2 regions of the Lachnoclostridium phytofermentans ISDg genome follow, and region 2 is predicted to be linked to the other one. Evidence: a T-box and tRNA genes for the amino acid it is inferred to sense, from the RefSeq annotation. Region 2 holds a T-box; the other holds one or more tRNA genes.

Region 1 (3,429 bases), 810 kb from region 2:
TGAAAAAGCACTACTAAAGATGGTAAAATATATGGAAGAGGATGTGATTGATGCAAAGAACCGTGTTCTTGGCATTTCACACTGTAATAATTTTGAACGTGCAATATTTGTAAAAGAAGAAATTATGAAGTGTATTCCTTTTGCAAAATGTTTTATAGCAAACACGGGCGGTATTTCTAGCTTATATGCAAATGAAGGCGGCATCATTGTTTGTTACTAATCGGTAGAGAAAGGAAAGGATAGGACCAAATGAAAGAGTTTGTCATTACAACAGATTCCAATTCGGATTTATTGCCATCCTACATTAAAGAGAAAAATATTGGTATTATCTCTCATTATTATGATTTAGAAGGCATAACTTACGGGGAGGACCATTTATTATCTGCGAAAGAATTCTATGATAAAATGCGTGCAGGTGTTATGCCAACAACTATGGCAAGTAACCCTGCCGTAATTCGCGAAACCTTTCAGAAATATGTTAGTGAGGGGTATGATGTTCTTCATATTAGTTTTTCATCTGCACTTAGTGGTGGCTGTAACAATGTTATGGTAGGTGCAAAAGAAGTATGTGAGGAAAATGAAGGCGCTAAGATTATTGTTATTGATACCTTGAATGTATCCTTAGGTCAAGGTATGGTTATAATGAAAGCTGCCGCGATGAGAGAGCAGGGCAAGAGTATCGATGAAGTAGCTGCCTGGATTGAAGAACATAAATTAGAATTTTGTGTTCAATTTACCGTAGATGATTTACATCATCTTCATAGAGGTGGTCGAGTTTCTAAGGCAACAGCTATTGTAGGATCTATGATAAATATTAAGCCTATTTTGGTCGTTAACAACGAAGGTCAGCTTGTATCGAATGGAACTACTCGTGGAAGAAAGAAATCACTAGCTACATTAGTGGATAATATGCTATCTACCATGGGAAAATATAAGAACGAGAATAATGTTATCTGTGTTGTACATGGAGATGTCGAAGAGGATGCTAATTTCTTAGTAAATCTCATAAAGGAAAAGTTACATACCGACGACATTATTGTGAATACAGTAAGCCCAAGTATTGGAGCTCATTCCGGTCCTGGTGCAATCGGTATTTGTTATATGGGAGAGCATCGATAAATAAAACTTACGTTATTATTTAACTACATGAGTGAACCAAGGAGATAGATCAAAAAGTTCTTTTTTGAGATACTATCTTCCTTGGTTTCATCTAATGTTATAGCTAATTTAATTGAATTATTTTCCTTTATTTGGTCTTGACAATTAAAATAAATTGTAGCATAATATCATAGCGACCTGCTTCTTTTTCCTTGTACATACAACAGTCACAATTCGAGGCGTGGCTCAGTTTGGTAGAGCGCTACGTTCGGGACGTAGAAGCCGCAAGTTCGAATCTTGTCGCCTCGAGGATAGGTTTAATTTTAAATCATATCAAAATATTATGCCGTTATAGCACAGTCGGTAGTGCGATTCACTCGTAATGAATAGGTCACCGGTTCGATTCCGGTTAACGGCTTTAAAAAATTAGTAAAATTAATAGCTGTAGCAGTTAGGTAAAAGTGTGGCACCCTGAAAGAGGGTGCTTTTTTAATTTATAGGAAATTACAATACAATTTCCTATAAATCAAAAACTCTCCGAGGGATGCACACTCACCCTACTGGTTCGGTGCGACAAAGTGACTTCGCACTTATTCGCCAATTCTTATATCACTACCATTAATCAGTATTACTTGAGAGTTATTAATAGGTGTCAAAACCAAAGTGTCTTTATACTTAGAAATAATTTTTTCTACTGTTTTCTGAAATGGGAAACAATTATAGTGTGGTAATGGATAAAAATCAATAATGTTTAAGGCATTAAAGTTAGTTAAATCATTAGCCTTCTTGTAATCGTCCATATCTTTCACATATTCAATATTGGGAGATAGAATCATTGAACCAGCTGATTCACCAATATAAATCTTCCCGGATTCGATTTGCTCCATAATTATTTTGTCAGCTCCCACTCTTCGTAGCTCTTGAAGTAAAAAGAAGGTATTTCCACCAGAAACATAAATAAAATCGTTGTTTTGCAGTTTGCTTAATATATCAGATTGCGTTGCTGTGGAAATCTCCAGTTCATCCACTTTAAGCCCCAGTTTCTCCAGTGCTTTCCTGCCTGACTTTACGTAGAAATTCATTTTTTCGTGTAATGCAGCAGTGGGAATAAAGGTTACAGTTTTTTCTGTTAAATCGCTGGATGCGAACTCTGGGAACAAATTTGCAACATCCTTAAACGATGAAGATAAAAATAGTTTTTTCAATACGAATATCCTCCTGTTGGGTTTATTTCTATTATAACCAAGTATTGTTGACATCTATATGTCAGTCAATTAAAATAAAGTACAAGGTGTAATTATGAAGTTTGAACGAATGCTAGCAATCGTAATGCTACTTTTACAAAGGGAAAAAGTAACAGGAAAAGAGCTTGCAGAAATGTTTGAGGTATCGCTTCGAACAATTTATCGGGATATTGAAGCAATTAATGTAGCCGGGATTCCGATATTAACCACTTCTGGTATCGGCGGAGGAATCAGTATTATAGAACAATATAAAATAGAAAAAGGTATCTTTACAGCAGATGATATTAGTACAATGCTGATGGGACTTGGAGTTGTTCAAAGTGCGCTGTCGGGTAAAGATATTACAACAGCACATGCTAAGTTAAGAAGCTTTATATCTGAAGAACTGGCGGATGATATAACTGTAAAAACAGATCAAATTTTCTTTGACCTATCCTCGTGGATAAGAGGTAAAGATTTAAACAAGGTATTGGATATTGTTAAATCCGCAATGGAACAAAAGCATACAGTAACTTTTTCCTACTACGGACACAGGGGGCAAGAAAAACTTCACAGCATTGAGCCCCACCGTCTTGTTTTTAAAGATTAATTTTATTGACGATGACTATGGTTATGGTATTCTAATGAGTTTCGGAAACAAGTTAACTTGCATAGAACCTAATTATGTTCGAGTCGAGTTACAAAGACGTTTGGAAGCGATGCTAGAGAAATATATCACATAAACATTTGGCGGAGAATATGGGGAAATCATTTAATACAGAATATCTTCATTTCTGGACTTGTGCGAAATTCATCAAGTCGGATAATACAATTTCTTATATGACGAAATACTAACAGCATAATCCAGAGATTCGAGGTATGGAGAATTTGCCATGCCTGTAGCACATATTTGTTTCTCCTTGATTTATAATTAGCATTGACAGTCATTTGAAACATGTTATTATGGTTGTATGTGAAGATTATGGAAGGAAAAGTATTTTCTTATATATCGAAGAAAAGGTCATTGTGATAGGAAACGTACTGAAGAAGACGTATGGAAGAAGACATCGATAACTTAAAGAACTATCTTGAGTTATAGTAGAAGGAA
Region 2 (3,429 bases):
AACCTGTACTGGTGCTAACCAAGTTGGAAATCTACCCGCGTAATGTTCAATTAAAATTCCAAAAAATCGCTCGATGGAACCAAAAATCACACGATGTATCATAATAGGTCGATGTGCTTCCCCGTCTGCACCAATATATTCTATCCCAAATCGAAGTGGCAACTGGAAATCTAATTGAATACTTCCGCATTGCCATGTTCTTCCGATGGAGTCCTTCAGATGAAAATCAATTTTAGGTCCATAAAATGCTCCATCACCCTCATTAATCAAATAAGGAAGTTCCATCTCTTCCAAAGCCATCTTTAAAGCGTCTGTAGCAATCTCCCAGTCTTCTAAGGAACCAATACTGTTTTCCGGACGTGTTGATAGCTCGACATGATAGGTAAACCCAAATTTTTTGTAGACTTCGTCTATGAGGCGGACAACACCTTTAATCTCATCTTTTATTTGTTCTTCTGTCATAAAGAGATGAGCATCGTCTTGTGTAAAACAACGTACTCTCATGAGCCCATGAAGTTGCCCCGACTTCTCATGGCGATGCACCAATCCTAATTCACCGAAACGTAGTGGAAGCTCCTTGTAGGAACGCGGTTTACTTCCATATACAAGCATTCCTCCAGGACAATTCATTGGCTTGATTGCATAAATTTCATCATCAATTTTAGTTTGATACATGTTTTCTTTATAGTGATCCCAATGTCCCGAAGTTTCCCATAAGTTACGATTGAGCATCATGGGTGTTGATATTTCTACATAGCCTTCTCGTTCATGTAGCTTTCTCCAATAGTCCAGTAAGAGATTCTTTATCACCATACCTTTCGGTAAGAAAAATGGGAAACCAGGCCCTTCCTCCATAAATGTAAATAACTCTAGCTCCTTACCAAGTTTTCGATGGTCCCTAAGTTTTGCTTCTTCCTGCTGCTTGAGATATACTTCAAGATCGTGCTTTTTAGGAAAAGAAATCCCATAAATTCTTGTAAGCATTTTATTATCTTCTTTACCTCTCCAATACGCACCAGCAACCTGAATTAGCTTTAATGCCTTAATATAACTGACATTACTAAGGTGAGGCCCTGAACATAGATCAACAAATTCACCTTGCTCAAAAAAGCTGATTTTTGCATCAATCGGTAACTCATTCAGTATCTCTAATTTATATGGTTCTCCTTTCTTCTTTAGATAATGGATTGCTTCTTCACGATTCAATATAAATTGTTGAAGGACAAGTGATTCTTCGATAATCGCCTTCATCATATCCTCAACTTTTTGAAGGTGTTCTGCTGTGAAATTAAAGTCAAACTCAAAATCATAGTAAAATCCTTGTTCAACCGACGGGCCTATAGCACATTTCGTTGTTGGATATAACCGTTTCACTGCTTGTGCTAATACATGTGCACTCGTATGCCAGAATGCCTCCCTTCCTTCCAATTCCTCAAATTTTCGTTCCACAATGGAACCATCCTTTCGTATTACTTTCATTTTCAATGCTCTCCTTTCAAAATTTGAATAAAAAGCATAAGAAAAGCACCCAAAAGAGCATGGTAATATACCACTCTTAAGGGTGCAAATAATCCTATTGCACGGTTCCACCTTAACTTTTCACTTCAGATTCTATCAAATCCTATCCTTTAACGCAGGCATACGGTAGCGCATACTATGTTTCAGCGCTACAGCTCTGGAATGGTTTTCGTCTATCTTCCTTCATGAAAAACTTCCACCTAATGTTTTTCTCTCTGTATGTTTCCGATAAACTACTCTTTCCGTCATTGCTTTTCTTATGCTATTGAAGATATTATAATGATACTGTTTCGAAATGTCAAGATACCTTATACGTTTGATATCTTTTCTTATATGTTTGATATCTTTTCTTGTATTGTTCCATCCATTGATTGGCTTCCTCAGTTTTATTCATAACCTTAGCTACTGAATATACGTCCTCTTTCCAGTCCGTTTGAGCAAGCTGTAACATAACAGTCGGTGCTACCTCTGACAACTGATCGTACATCTTTTCTTGTACCGCTGAAATAATAATTAAGTCAGGCTCTAACGCAATAATAGACTCAATATCCATCGTATCCTGCATACTATATCCAAGTATTTTTGCTCCCTTTAATACATCTTCTAAATAAGTTGGAAACTTAGTATAGTCATAAGCATCTGAATTGGCTGTACCAATTACAGAATACGAAAGAATGGATAAGATATCACTATTACCGCTTACATCTACTATGCTTTGAGGATTTGCTGGAATCTTTACTTCCCCTTTTGCATCTGTTATTGTAATAGTCTCTTTTGACTGATTATCATCTTGGTTATTATTTGGATTTTCGGTATTATTCTGATTTTGCTCTTGGTTTTGTTCCTGATTCTGATTGTTATTGGAACTATTGTTATCTCCCTCGTTTTTTTTGCCACAGCCAGTGAATACCATTGCTGCTACAAGAGCAAGTACTGCTGTCTTTTTTATCAATCCTAGCTTTTTCATTGTATGTTATCTCCTTCTACTCTTAAGTTCGTTAGTTTTAACTAGCCATTAGCGTAATTGTATATGAGATTCATTCTCATTTCAACACCTGCAACTATAATAACGATTTTTGCACCTATTTTCAGTGCTTTAAAAAAATCTATGGAAAGACACCCTTACAATTTAGACGGCACAGTTAAAAGTCATTAAAAATAATCTAAAGAAGGTATAAAACTGCTTTTTAATTAAGTAGATAGATTGTTTGCTCCCTATAATTGTCTATAATTCTTTGTATAAAAAATCTATTGACTATATCCTTTAAATAAAGTAAAATACATATGACTATTCTAGTATAAATAGTCATATGTGAATATAGGAGGTTTTTCATGCCGAAAGGATTCGCTGAGGAAGAGAAAAAAGTAATTACAGAAAAACTGATGAACGAATGTAAATCGAGTTGGCAGAAATATGGCTACAAGAAAACTAGTATCGATACTCTTTGTAATGATGTTGGTATTTCTAAAGGGTCCTTTTACAATTTTTTTGATACAAAAGAGGCACTCTTTTATCAAGTTATCAAAGACACGCAAAAACAACTTTATGACATTGTGGAAGAACGAATATCACAAAATCAGAGCAAATACGGTATTGCAGAAGCATTAAAAGAAATCTATCTGGAATACAGCAAAAGTAGTTTCATGTATGACACGAAGAATCCCGATTTTTTAAGTTTCTTTCATAAGCTAAGTGAACAACAACGCCAAGAATTAAACGAAAAAAGTTATATTAGCACAAAATATATGCTTCACAAGCCATTCCTCTCCTTAAAAATTGATGAAGATTTAGCTATTTCTCTTTTAATGGCAATGCTATCTAGTATTTCTCAAAAAGATAATATGCTTTGTGACGCAACAAAAGTTTTTGATTTTATGATTGATCGTTTAATTGATGATATATTTGATTAG

The links. A T-box is a leader RNA that pairs with one kind of tRNA and senses whether it is charged. The one in region 2 lies ahead of thrS (threonine--tRNA ligase), so its partner is inferred to be a tRNA-Thr.
Region 1: it encodes a tRNA-Thr, which carries the amino acid that the T-box ahead of thrS (threonine--tRNA ligase) is inferred to sense. The anticodon was not compared.

Annotation. Positions count from the first base shown of each region.
Region 1 is NC_010001.1:4,067,895-4,071,323, reverse strand. Features, by position in the region: gene CPHY_RS17325 (DegV family protein) at 1-220, shown strand, start outside; gene CPHY_RS17320 (DegV family protein) at 250-1,119, shown strand; tRNA gene CPHY_RS17315 (tRNA-Pro) at 1,334-1,407, shown strand; tRNA gene CPHY_RS17310 (tRNA-Thr) at 1,444-1,516, shown strand; gene CPHY_RS17305 (Type 1 glutamine amidotransferase-like domain-containing protein) at 1,689-2,303, opposite strand; gene CPHY_RS17300 (helix-turn-helix transcriptional regulator) at 2,398-2,931, shown strand; gene CPHY_RS22725 (hypothetical protein) at 2,966-3,064, shown strand.
Region 2 is NC_010001.1:3,254,063-3,257,491, forward strand. Features, by position in the region: gene thrS (threonine--tRNA ligase) at 1-1,479, opposite strand, end outside; T-box leader at 1,555-1,776, opposite strand; gene CPHY_RS13760 (ABC transporter substrate-binding protein) at 1,817-2,485, opposite strand; gene CPHY_RS13765 (TetR/AcrR family transcriptional regulator) at 2,851-3,429, shown strand.